DNA from 2 places in the Aquabacterium sp. TM01 genome. Region 1 is predicted to be linked to the other one. Evidence: riboswitches for the same ligand, from Rfam matches in the RefSeq annotation. Region 1 holds a riboswitch; the other holds the start of a gene.
What was found. Region 1 has a riboswitch for thiamine pyrophosphate ahead of AC3WW4_RS08920 (TonB-dependent siderophore receptor). Riboswitches for the same ligand answer to the same signal wherever they lie in the genome.
Positions count from the first base shown of each region.

Region 2: linked by a shared signal. The riboswitch ahead of thiC (phosphomethylpyrimidine synthase ThiC) and the one ahead of AC3WW4_RS08920 (TonB-dependent siderophore receptor) in region 1 are both predicted to bind thiamine pyrophosphate.

Region 1 is NZ_AP046529.1:1,949,897-1,956,259, forward strand. It holds tRNA gene AC3WW4_RS08910 (tRNA-Asn) at 122-197, opposite strand; tRNA gene AC3WW4_RS08915 (tRNA-Asn) at 249-324, opposite strand; gene AC3WW4_RS08920 (TonB-dependent siderophore receptor) at 427-2,505, opposite strand; TPP riboswitch at 2,671-2,778, opposite strand; gene AC3WW4_RS08925 (NAD(P)/FAD-dependent oxidoreductase) at 2,820-3,899, opposite strand; gene fdxA (ferredoxin FdxA) at 3,913-4,236, opposite strand; gene cobA (uroporphyrinogen-III C-methyltransferase) at 4,304-5,122, opposite strand; gene AC3WW4_RS08940 (sulfate adenylyltransferase subunit 1) at 5,154-6,363, opposite strand, start outside.
Region 2 is NZ_AP046529.1:724,827-731,189, forward strand. It holds gene AC3WW4_RS03325 (FAD-dependent oxidoreductase) at 1-1,082, opposite strand, end outside; gene thiC (phosphomethylpyrimidine synthase ThiC) at 1,101-3,026, opposite strand; TPP riboswitch at 3,189-3,304, opposite strand; gene AC3WW4_RS03335 (hypothetical protein) at 3,433-3,705, opposite strand; gene feoB (ferrous iron transporter B) at 3,707-5,596, opposite strand; gene AC3WW4_RS03345 (FeoA family protein) at 5,646-5,924, opposite strand; gene mraZ (division/cell wall cluster transcriptional repressor MraZ) at 6,232-6,363, shown strand, end outside.

The DNA.
Region 1 (6,363 bases):
AATCTTGACGCTGGATGCATGTCGGCACCACTGAATTCATCGGGCCGAGAAAGCGATGGCAGGTTATACCTGCATTGCGCAAATAAAAAGGCCCGAGAGCTTGTGCTCACGGGCCTTGATTTGGCTCCCCGACCTGGGCTCGAACCAGGGACCTACGGATTAACAGTCCGGCGCTCTACCAACTGAGCTATCGGGGATCATGCTATGTCGGGCTTTGCAAATTGGCGCGCAAAGCCGTCTTGAATTTTTGGCTCCCCGACCTGGGCTCGAACCAGGGACCTACGGATTAACAGTCCGGCGCTCTACCAACTGAGCTATCGGGGAACAGGTTGACATCTGCGTGGCGTCAATCAACCGAGAACGAAACTATAGCATGTTCTGTTTGCTTGTCTCAAGCTGTTGTCGTTTCCCATCAACGAATGGCTATCAAAAATCGATCTGAGCCGAGGCGGTGAGGGTGCGCTCCTGCAGAGGGAGCAGGTAAATGTGATCGAAGCTGTTGGGCGCTTCACGCCATGCCCGCTTGTCAAACAGATTCTGCACAGCCAATCGCCAGGTGATGGCCTGACCTTGCCAGTTCTGGGTGGTGCGCAGGCTCAAATCCATGCGTGTCCAAGCCGGTGTGCGCGTGGTGTTCGCCACATCCACCCAACGGCGCCCTTCATGAACGACGTCAGCTTGCATCGTCAAGGGCAGGGGGGCCGTGAACGTGTAGGCACCCGACAGCTTGATCAATCGCTCGGGCACGTTGGTGGGGGCAAGGTTGGCTGCGTACACACTGTTCTTGCGCTTGGCATCCAGCAACATGGCGCTGCCCGCCCAGGTCCAAGCGCCCTGGCGACCTTGCCATGATGCTTCCAGCCCCATATGTTGGGAGCTGCCATCCATCACGTAGACGTCTCCCGGTGTGGTGGCACCTTCGGGCTTGCTGATGCGGAAAGCGGCCACGCTCCAGTTGTGGATGCCACTGACGCCCTGAGTCTGCCCCTTCACGCCGACCTCCGTTTGCCTGCTTTTGAACAGGGGGAGCGGTGCGCCCGCGTTAGCTGTCTTGCGGGGGGCGTACATCAACTCGATGCCTTCGCCCCAGCTCACGTACACCTGCGTCTGGGGGGCAATGGCATAGCCCAGTGCAGCCCACGGTGTGTTGGCGGCTTTGTGGAGCACTGGCGTCACAAAGCTGTAATCCGCACGAATCGCCTGTCGCCGGATCTGACTGTGGCGCACACCCACCCAGGCGCGCCAGTTGCCCCACTGCATGGCGTCGCGCAGTGTGATTTCAGAACTGCGTTCGTGTCGGTCAGTATTGGGGTACTGGAGCGATGGATCTTCAGGCAGGTCGGGGAAGCTACCGCTGATGTTGCCAGTGCCTACTGGCGGGTAGTTGAACGAGGCCATGTGCAGGTCACTGAAGTGAACGCTGCGCAGAAAGGCAGCCTCCACGTCGTGCTTCACCGCGCCCGTTTCCAACTTGCCCTCCAGCTGCGCGAGCAAGGCACGGGTGGTGCGGCTCTCGTCATTGGAGCGGAAGTCGTACACGTCGAAGCTGCCGTCTTGGCAGTAGCGGTCGTAGACCCCCTCGGCGTCGCAACCGGAAGGAAAGGCAGCGCGGTCGTTCGATTTCAGATATTGCGCCCCATAGCTGACGGTGCTGCGCCAACCTTGTCCCCAGTCGCTCTTCAAGCGAACAGAACCCGTGGTGCCGCGGAACTGGCTGGGTTGAGTCCAAGGCTGGTTGTTGAGATTGATGCCCGGATTGATCGAGCTTGCAGAAGGCAGTCGTGAGCCCAGCATGCTGAAGCCAGGGATACTGGGTTGACTGGCAAAGCTGTGCTCAATTTCGGCCTCCAGCACCTGTCCAGGATTCAACACACGGTCGACGGCAATGGCTACGAGGCGGCGATGTCCTTCGCTGGCGTCTACGGGGCTATTGAGGCGCTCAACGGCGGCATTCACGCGCACTCCCCACTGGCGATGCTCGCCAAAGCGATCACCGAGGTCCACCGCTCCCAGGGTGTCCCCTGTGCTGTCGATGGCGAGGGTGGCGGAGCGGACACGTCCCTCAGGACGTTTGACCAGGAAATTGACCATGCCACCCGGCGAGCTGACGCCCGCCTGGATGCCACTGGTCCCTTTGAAAACCTCGAGTGCAGCCTTGTTATCCAGGCCGATGCGTGTTTCTGCGCTGATGGGCAGACCTTCGCGACGGTAGTTGTAAGCGTTGTCCAAGGTGAAGCCGCGAACGGTGAGCGTGTCGATATAGCCGACCGTGTTGTACCCATCGCTCACACTCGCATCCAGCTTGGTCAAATCCGCCAGACGCGTCACCTGTGCGTCCTTCAGCATCTCCTCGCTGAAGGTTTGCGCTTGCACGGGTTGTTGCCACGCCGGTCCATCGCCCAGCCCTGCAATGCTGGCCTTCGCTTGGCGTTTGGCCGCCGCCGTCACGCCGACGGAGGGCAGGGTGGATGCGTCGTCAGGGGTGTTTTGAGCCTGTGCACTCAAGCTGAGGCACAGGCTACAAGCGGCCACAGCCAATGGCGACAGGGCCAGATGACGATGGGACGTGGGGGATGAAAAACGACGCATTCTGTGCAGCTCCGCGGCAAAGACAGATGAGGCGTCTCGGTGGGGCTGCAGCGAGCGCAGACGCACCTGTGCAGGCGGATCTGGGTTCGGCTTGTGCTTCCCTACGCGAGGATGACCTCGTTCAGGTTCAAAGGGACTCTCTCAGCGTGTGCCGATCGTCTGATCAGTCACGCACCCCTAGCGAAGGTCGCATTCTATGCCCTGTTGGGCGACGGTGCGAGTGATCGGGCTCAAAGCCCAGGTTGGACGCCCAGGCGCTGGTGGAGCAGAGGGCTCGTGGTGGTGTACAGAAGGTGTTGCGGCGCCTCAGGGTTCAAGGCGGCCGCAGCCGCATGAGCGGCCAAAGTGGCTTCGTGGAACCCGCACAGCAGCAGGCGTTTCTTGCCGGGGTAGGTGTTGATGTCCCCCACGGCGTAAACCCCAGGCGTGCTGCTCTCAAAGGTGGCCGCAGACACGCTCACCTGTTTGCGCTCCAGGCTCATGCCCCATTGGCTGAGCGGGCCCAGCTTGGGGCTCATGCCCTGGCGCACCAGCAGGTGATCCAGGGGGACCTCGCGGGCCACGCTGTCAGGCCCTAGCACGTTCAGCATCGTCAGCCGTCCGCCTTGCACGACCGCATCGGTGGGCATGCCCACCACCAGGCGCACCTGCTGGCTTGCCAGCAGGGCGCGCACTTGCCCATCCAGCGCCGGCTCGGCCTGGAACTGGTCGCGGCGGTGCAGCAAGGTCAGTGCCTTGGGACGACGTTCGACCGGCAGCGCTGCCAAAGTCAGCACGGCACCCAGCGCTTCGTCCCCGCCGCCTGAGATCACCACGTGCTGTCCCGCGAGCGCGGTAACGGTGACGTCGTCCAGGTGGTAATGAACATTCGCAACGCCATCCAGTGCAGGCAGGTTGAGCGTGCGCGGGACAAAGGCTCCGGCCCCGGCGGCCACGAACACCGCACGGGTACGCAGGCGCAAGCCCTGGTCGGTTTCCAATGCGAAACGGCCGTCCGCCTCAGTCTGCAACTGGCTGACCAGATGCCCTAGGTGGATGTGCTCGCACCGGCCTGAAATCGGGTCCAGCGGTAAAAAGGGCCGTGCCTGCGTCAGCAACTGCTGCGCCAGTTCCCGGCCGGTACACAGCGGCACGCCGGGAACGTCATAAATGGGTTTGTCGGGGTACAGCGCTACGCACTGTCCGCCGACTTCTGGCAGCACGTCGATGAGGTGAGCCTTCAGGCCCAACAAACCCAACTGGAAGACCTGAAACAGGCCCACCGGTCCGGCCCCGATGACCACAGCATCGGTGTCCACCATCGACCGCATGCTCACACTCCGCTCAGCGGATCAACTGATCCAGCTTGCCCGTCTTGTCTTTCCACTCGTCGGCGTCGGGCAGGGGGTCTTTGCGCTTGGTGATGCTGGGCCAGTTCTTGGCCAGGTCCGCGTTGATCTGGATGTACTGCTGCTGGTTGCCCGGCACATCTTCCTCGGGGAGGATGGCGTTGACGGGGCACTCGGGGATGCACACGGCGCAGTCAATGCACTCGTCGGGATCGATGACCAGGAAGTTGGGGCCTTCGCGGAAGCAGTCCACCGGGCACACGTCCACACAGTCCGTGTATTTGCATTTGATGCAGGCTTCGGTGACGACGTGGGTCATGACAGGTCTCTTGTATCGGTTAAAGGTGAATTGCGGATTTTACCGGGGCAAACGTGCCCCACCTTGATCAGCCTTCGCCGCAAAGGGCGATATGGGTCAAGGGTTGTTCAGGAATGTCGGTGGCGCCGGCGCCAACGATCACCAAAGTGGGGCGTCCGGCATGGATGGCACTGGCCTCGTCCAGCGCACCCACGCTGTGAACGGTGTGCCGCATGTCAGGCCAGCCTGCACGCGACACCACGCTCACCAGGGTGTCCTGGGGCCAACCGGCATCCAGCAAACCTTTTGACAAGGGCGCCAGTTGCCGTCCGGCCATGTAGAACACCTCGGTGTCGGCTCGCTGGCCGGGGCCCATCCCGCAACGCAGGTCGCCGGTGCGGGTCATGGCCGTGGTGAAGCTGACACTGCGGCCTGTGCCGCGTCGGGTCAATGGGCGCTGGGTAGCCGCCGCCGCAGCCAAGGCCGAGGTCACGCCAGGCACCACTTCGGTGCTGATCTGGGCATCACGCAAGGCGCACAGCTCCTCTTCCAAGCGGCCAAACAGGCTCGGGTCTCCGCCTTTAAGACGCGCAACGAGGGCTTCGGCACCAAATTGGGCACCCACGGCACGGGCATGTTCCACCAGCAGGTGGTTGATGCGGGTCTGGCCGTTGAAGTCGCTGCCGGGCTTGCCGGAAAAGCCGCGTTTGCCCACGTCCACCCATTCGGCGTCAGGGGCCAGATCACGCAGGGTCGGGTCGGCCAGTGCGTCGTACAGCACCACCTTGGCCTGGGCAAGCAGGCGCGCGCCACGCAGGGTGATCAGATCGGACTCCCCAGGGCCGGCGCCGATGAACACGACGCGGGCACAGGGAGACGAGGGTGGGGTCAAGCGGGTATCAGTCATGGAACTTCATCCAGCAAGACCCGGGCCGCGATCAGGCAGCCTTGACCAGCAGCGCGCCGCTGGTGCGGTTGGTCGTGGGGTCCACCACGATCAGGGCGCCGCTGACGCGGTTGTCCAGGTACGCTTCCACCGGCAGGGGCTGCTGGGTCTGGATCTGGACGCGGCCAATTTCATTGACACCCAGTTCGTGTGCGTCCTGACGCTCCAGCGTGTGGATGTCCAGACGTGCCTCGATGGCCGAGATGCGAGCCTGCACCCAGCGGTTGCCATGGCGCACCCAGTACTTGCGTCCGACCACAGCCGGCTCGGTGTCCAGCCAGGCCAGCGTGGCCGTGAAGGTGTCGGTGGGCTTCATCGTGCCCGGCGAAGCAATCCAGTCACCGCGGGAGATGTCGACCTGACGGTCCAGCACGATGCCGGCCGACTGACCTGCTTCGCACGAGTCCACGACTTCGGCCGAGTGGCGCACTTCGACCACGATGGCCGACTGGCCGCTCGGGAAGATCTGCACTTCGTCGCCGGCCTTGACGCTGCCGTGGGCAATGCGCCCCCAGAAGGTGCGGTACTGGTGACCGGTGCCGCTGGCGGTGGCTTCGCCTTCACCCACGCTGTCACGGGTCACGTACTGCACGGGGTGCAGCAGCGCGCCTTCGTGGCGCTCGTCGGTCGAGGGCAGGCCTTCGAGGACGTGCAGCAGCGTCGGACCTTGGTACCAGGGCCAGTTGGCGCTCGGCGTGGTCACGTTGTCACCGCGCAGGGCGGACACGGGAATCACGCCCTTGACGGCGATGCCTGCCTGTTGCGCAAACGCTTCCAGCGACGCCTTGACGTTGTTGAACGCGGTCTCGGTGTCTGCCTCGATGGCATCCAGCTTGTTGATGGCGAAGACGATGGAGGGCACGCGCAGCAGGTGAGCCAGCAGGCTGTGACGGCGCGTCTGGGCCAGCAGCGGCACGGGCGAGGCCTTCCAGTCGATCTTGGTGATGTCCACCAGCACGACGGCGGCATCCGAGCCGGCCGCTGCCGTCACCATGTTGCGGGTGTACTGCTCGTGGCCCGGGGCGTCGGCGATGATGAACTTGCGCGTCTTGGTCGCGAAGTAGCGGTAGGCCACGTCGATCGTGATGCCTTGCTCGCGTTCGGCTTCCAGGCCGTCCGTCAGCAGCGACAGGTCGATGGGGGCACCCGCCGCGCGCTTTTCCAGCGCATCCAGCTGGTCGGCCAGGATCGCACGGCTGTCA
Region 2 (6,363 bases), 1.2 Mb from region 1:
CGCGCCAGGGCCTCATCGACCACCGAGGGGGCCAGCAGCCAGCCGTGGCGGTACAGGCCGTTGAGGCGCACCAGGCCGGCTTCGGTGTGGATCTCGGGGTGGTTGTCGGGCAGGGCCGGGCGCAGGTTGGTGTCCAGGCGCACGATGCGGGCCTCGGCCAAGGCGGGCAGCACACTGTGGGCGGCTGCCATCAGTTCCACCGCGCTGCGCAGGGACATGGGCGAGCGGTCTTCACTTTCGAGCTCGCTGGCCCCCACCAGCACGAGGTCGCCCGGGCGCGGGACGATGTAGACCCGGTGGCGGGGGTGCAGCAGACGCACCGGACGGTGTAGTCCCGCCCCCGGCGCATGCAGCCAGACAAGTTCACCGCGCACGCCGCGCACCGGCGCATCGGGGCGGGCACCCACGCCGCGGGTGTCAAACACCCAGTCGAACCCCCGCAGCGTGGTTTCACCCTTCACGCCCAGCGCGCCGGGCTTCACGGTGGCGACGGGTGCCTGCCAGTGCCACTGCACGCCGGGCGCGTCGGCGTGCAGGGTCTGCATCGCCTGCACGGCATCGATCTGGCCTTCGCCGGGCAGCATCCAGGCATGCAGTGGCCCCAGGCTGCTGTGCAAGCCGGGCTCGGCTTCGCGCAAGCCGCTCGCGTCCAGCGCCTGAGGCTGCTGCGGCCAGGCCGCCTCCTGCGCCAAGGCGGCCAGGCGGTTCAGTACGCGGTGGGCCGCACCCAGGTCCGGCCGGTGCGCCACCATCAGGCTGCCCCGGCGGGCAAAGTACGGCGGCACGACGCGGCGTTGCGCCCATCCGGCACACAGCGCCTCCCAATGTGCCAGGCTGTCCCAGCCACGGGCGGCCAGGTCCGGCTCGGCGGTCTCCAGCTCGGCCAGCGGGCTGAGCATGCCGGCCGCGGTGAAGCCGGCCGCGCCCTGCCCGTCAAAGCCGGGCGCCGGGCCCGGTGCCGGATCGAACACGCTGACGGCATGGCCGCGCTGGGCCAGGGCCCAGGCCAGCAGGCGCCCCAGCAGGCCCGCACCGGCAATGCCGATGCGGGGCAGCGAGGAGGTCAAGGTCTCGCAAGACATGGCAGGCTCCCCGTACGGTCAGGACCGCGTGTCGGCGGGGTGGATCGGGATGTAGAGCTCCCCGCCCACCTGCTTGAACTCCTCGGACTTGGCGGCCATGCCCTGTGCGAGGGCCTCGCCATCGGCCACGCCTTGCTGCGCCGCAAACTCCCGCACCTCCTGCGTGATCTTCATCGAGCAGAACTTGGGGCCGCACATCGAGCAAAAGTGCGCCACCTTGGCCGCGTCCTTGGGCAGCGTCTCGTCGTGAAAGTCGCGCGCCGTCTCGGGGTCCAGACCCAGGTTGAACTGGTCCTGCCAGCGGAAGTCAAAGCGCGCCTGCGAGAGCGCGTCGTCGCGCGCCCGCGCCCCCGGGTGGCCCTTGGCGATGTCGGCCGCGTGCGCGGCGATCTTGTAGGCGATCAGCCCCTGCTTGACGTCGTCGCGGTTGGGCAGGCCCAGGTGTTCCTTCGGCGTCACGTAGCACAGCATGGCCGTGCCCATCCAGCCGATCATGGCCGCGCCAATGGCCGAGGCAATGTGGTCGTAGCCTGGCGCGATGTCGATGGTCAGCGGGCCCAGGGTGTAGAAGGGCGCCTCGTGGCAGTGTTTGAGCTGCTCGTCCATGTTGGCCTGGATCAGGTGCATGGGCACATGGCCAGGGCCTTCGATGATCGTTTGCACATCGTGTTTCCACGCGATCTGCGTGAGCTCGCCCAGCGTGTGCAGCTCGGCAAACTGGGCCTCGTCGTTGGCGTCCGACAGGCACCCCGGGCGCAGGCCATCGCCCAGCGAGAAGGTCACGTCGTACGCCTTCATGATCTCGCAGATGTCTTCGAAGTGCGTGTACAGGAAGTTCTCCCGGTGGTGCGCAATGCACCACTTGGCCAGGATCGAGCCGCCGCGCGAGACGATGCCCGTGCGGCGCTGCGCCGTCATCGGGATGAAGGGCAGGCGCAGGCCCGCATGGATGGTGAAGTAGTCCACCCCTTGCTCGGCCTGCTCGATCAGCGTGTCGCGGAAGATCGCCCAGGTCAGGTCCTCGGCCACGCCGCCCACTTTTTCCAGCGCCTGATAGATGGGCACGGTGCCAATGGGCACGGGGCTGTTGCGCATGATCCAGTCGCGTGTGGTGTGGATGTGCTTGCCGGTGGACAGGTCCATCACCGTGTCGGCGCCCCAGCGGATCGACCACACCAGCTTTTCCACCTCCTCTTCGATCGACGAGGTCACCGCCGAGTTGCCGATGTTGGCATTGACCTTGACCAGGAAGTTGCGGCCAATGGCCATCGGCTCCAGCTCGGTGTGGTTGATGTTGGCGGGGATCACGGCACGACCACGGGCCACCTCGTCGCGCACGAACTCGGGCGTGATCTCGCGCGGGATCATCGCGCCCATCGGGTGGCCACGCAGCCGCGCTTCGCGCTCGGCGTCCTGGCTGTACTTGCTGCGCCAGTCTTCGGCCAGGTCCAGGCGGCGCTGGTTCTCGCGCAGCGCCACAAATTCCATCTCGGGCGTGATGATGCCGCGGCGGGCGTAATGCATCTGCGTCACGTTGGCGCCGACCTGGGCGCGGCGGGGTTGGCGCTGCAGTCCTTGAGCGGCGGCACGCAAGGCGGCCATGCGCACGTCATGGCGCTCGCCGGGCTGCAGGCCGTCGTCCATCGCTTGCACGCTGCGGCCTGCATAGGTCTCGGTGTCGCCGCGTGCCACCACGGCAGCCTCGCGCACCGGCGGCAGGCCGCAGGTCACGTCGATCTCGACATTCGGGTCGGTGTAGGGGCCCGAGCAGTCGTACAGGGTGACGCATTCCCCGTTGGTCAGCGCCACCTCGCGCATCGGCACGCGCACGCCGTCGTGGCTGCCCTCCACATAGACCTTGCGGGAGGCGGGCAGGGGCTCGCGCGTCAGGCGGGTCAACTCGGCCAGCGCCTGCTGGGCAACGATCGGGTCGGGGGCATTCATGGGCGTCTCTCCTTGGCAGCAAGTGGGGCAACACAAGCTCCGAGGGACGCCGCAAGGGGCCGTCAACGGGCAGACGAGGGTGGGGTGCGCAAACAGGCCTGGCCAGTGGCGGCGTGCCGCGCACTGGAAGGGCGGCACCCACCTTCGGCACCGGGTCGGGCCTCTGGCAGAGACGGCTCTTCTTTCGCCGGTATGAACCGGATCAAGTTCAGCGGGTTCGGCACGATGCCATCTCAGCGCCCACACACTTCATGTGCGGCACACCCCGGAGCAGCGCACAGTGTACGTCGGGGACGCCGCCGCCGGCAAGGGGAGTGTCATGGGGCCCGTCACGCGCCCGCAGACCGACGTGCGCGTGTGCGTGGACGGGGCGAGGTGCACGCGGCGTGCACTCAGGGCGCGGTTTTCAGCGGGTCTTCGCGCGCTGCACCGTGATGCGGTGATCACGCTGCGGCGTGACTGCGGACCCGCAGCTGCCACAGCCGCCTCCGCAGGCCGCGGTGGGCGCCTGGGCCCCGGGCATGGCACGTTCGCAAGGCGTACCCTCGGCGCTCACCGGGCGCTGCCACAGCCCCCGCCACGTCGGCCACCAGCGCCGCACCAGATACGCCAGCGCGACCAGCCCGATGCCCAGCGTCACCCAGTTTTGCCAGTCGAAGAAGAAGGCGGCGGCAGGCATGTCAGGCACTCCACTGCAGGGCGAGCCGGTACACGACCCACGACATCGCATACGCCAGCGAGAACAGGTAAGCCGCCATGATCAGCGGCACCCGCCAGCCATTGGTCTCGCGCCGCACGGCAATCAGGGTGGGCAGGCACTGCGGCGCATACACATACCAGGTCATCAGCGACAGGGCGGTGGGCAGGGACCAGGCCTGAGCCAGCACGCCTTGCAAGGCGGTGTGCAGGTCATCGCCAGTCTGGGCAATGGCATAGACCGTGCCCAGCCCCGCCACGGCCACTTCGCGTGCGGCCATGCCCGGGATCAGCGCGATGCAGATCTGCCAGGTGAAGCCAATGGGCTCGAACACCACCGCCATCGCGCGCCCGATCATGCCGGCCAGGCTGTACTCGATCGCTGGCGCCGTGGCCCCTGCAGGCGCGCCGGGAAAGTTCGCCAGGAACCACAGCATCACCATCAGCGACAGGATGATGGTGCCCACGCGGGTGACGAACACCTTCGCCCGCTCCCACAGCCCCACCGCCAGGTTGCGCAGATGCGGCCAGTGGTAATCGGGCAGCTCCATCAGCAGCGGCTGGGCTTCAGACTGTTTGAACACCCGCCTCAGCACGAGCGCCACGATCAGGGCCGAGACGATGCCCGCCATGTACAGCCCGAACAGCACCAGGCCCTGCAGGTTGAACAGGCCACCCACCGTGCGATCCGGGATGAAGGCCGCGATCAGCAGCGCATACACCGGCAGCCGCGCCGAGCAGGTCATCAGCGGCGCGATCAGGATGGTCTTGAGCCGGTCGTGCGGATCGCCAATGGTGCGCGTGGCCATGATGCCGGGGATGGCGCAGGCAAAGCTCGACAACAGCGGGATGAAGGCGCGGCCCGACAGTCCCACGCTGCCCATGATGCGGTCGAGCAAAAAGGCCGCACGCGGCAGGTAGCCCGAATCTTCCAGCACCAGGATGAAGCCGAACAGGATCAGGATCTGCGGCAGGAACACCAGCACCCCGCCGGCCCCACCGATCACCCCCTCCACCAGCAGCTTGCGCAGCATCCCGTCGGGCATGTGCGCCTGCACCCAGGCGCCGATCTGACCCACGCCGGTGTCGATCAGGTCCATGGGCCCCGCCGCCCAGCTGAACACCGCCTGAAACACCAGGAACATCAGCGCGGCCAGGATCACCGGGCCGAGTACCGGGTGCAGCACCCAGTGGTCCAGCCGGGCGGTCAGCGGATTGCCTTCTTCGGGCATGTGCACGCAGGCAGCAAGCAACTCACCCACGCGGCGGTGGCTCTGCTCCACCGGCGTGGCGGCCACGCGCGCCATCTCGCGGGGCCGTGTGGGGGCGGGCAACTGCGCCCAGCCCGTCTGGTCCAGCGTTGCCAGCAAGGCCTGCTCGCCGCCGCTGCGCACCGCCACCGCTTCGACCACCGGGATGCCGAGTTCGGCCTGCAGGCGGGCCACGTCGATGTGGATGCCGCGTTGCGTCGCTTGGTCCATCATGTTGAGCACCAGCACCATGGGCACGTCCAGCGTCTGCAACTCCAGCACCATGCGCAGGTTCAGGCGCAGGTTGGTGGCGTCCACCACGCAGACCAGGCCCATCGGCGCTGACTCCCCGGCGCGCACCCCGGCGATCACATCGCGGGTGATGGCCTCATCGGGCGTGGCCGCCAGCAGGCTGTAGGCGCCAGGCAGGTCCAGCAAACGCCAGGCCTGGCCGGCCGGCGAGACAAACTGCCCCTCCTTGCGTTCCACCGTCACGCCAGCATAGTTGCCGACCTTCTGGCGTGCCCCCGTGAGGCGGTTGAACAAGGCGGTCTTGCCGCAATTGGGGTTGCCAACCAGCGCGATCAGCGGGGTGGTTGACACAGGGGGTGTCGCAGCCGCCATGACCGTCGCTCCTGCAAACTACAAAGAATAAAATAGGTCACCGTGGGGCTCAGCCCGGCAGCACCTCGATCAACGAGGACTCCATCCGGCGCATCGCAAACGTGCTCGTGCCCACCCGCACGGCCAGGGGCCCGTGACCGTGGAACACCCGTCGCAGCACCTGCACGCGCTCGCCCGGGACGAAACCCAGCTCCATCAAGCGCCGCTTCAGAGCCCCGCCATCGTGGTGGCTGCTGCGCACCTCCCGGATCGTGGCAAAGGTGCACACCGGCAACTGGTCCAAGGTGGTGGCCAGCAGGGTGGGCGAGGGAGCGCGGTGTGCCGTCATACCCCATTCTATGAACAAATGCGAACCATTCGCAACAAGGGGCCTTGATTCACATCAGCTCAGCGCGCTTGACAGAACATGTTCATGGGGGGTGTTTACCCCACACTGACGGGGGATGTTTCTCAAGCAGCACTTCCAGACCCATCCGCAGGTTGTTGATTCATAACGACTTTTCCTTTGCAATTTTGCCCTCGAATCGGTTGTAAGTCTTTGATTTCATTGGAATTTTTTCGCTTGCCGGCTGTTCGGGAGCGTCGCCATCGGGTAAAGTGGGATTTAGTGCAAATTCGTGGGGTTTTGTGTGAGTCTGGTCTTTCAGGGAGCATCAGCGCTGTCGCTGGACGCAAAGGGACGCATGGCCGTTCCGGTGCGCCATCGCGACGCCCTGCAAGCCCTGTGCAGCGGCCAACTCACCGTCACCAAACACCCTGAAGGCTGC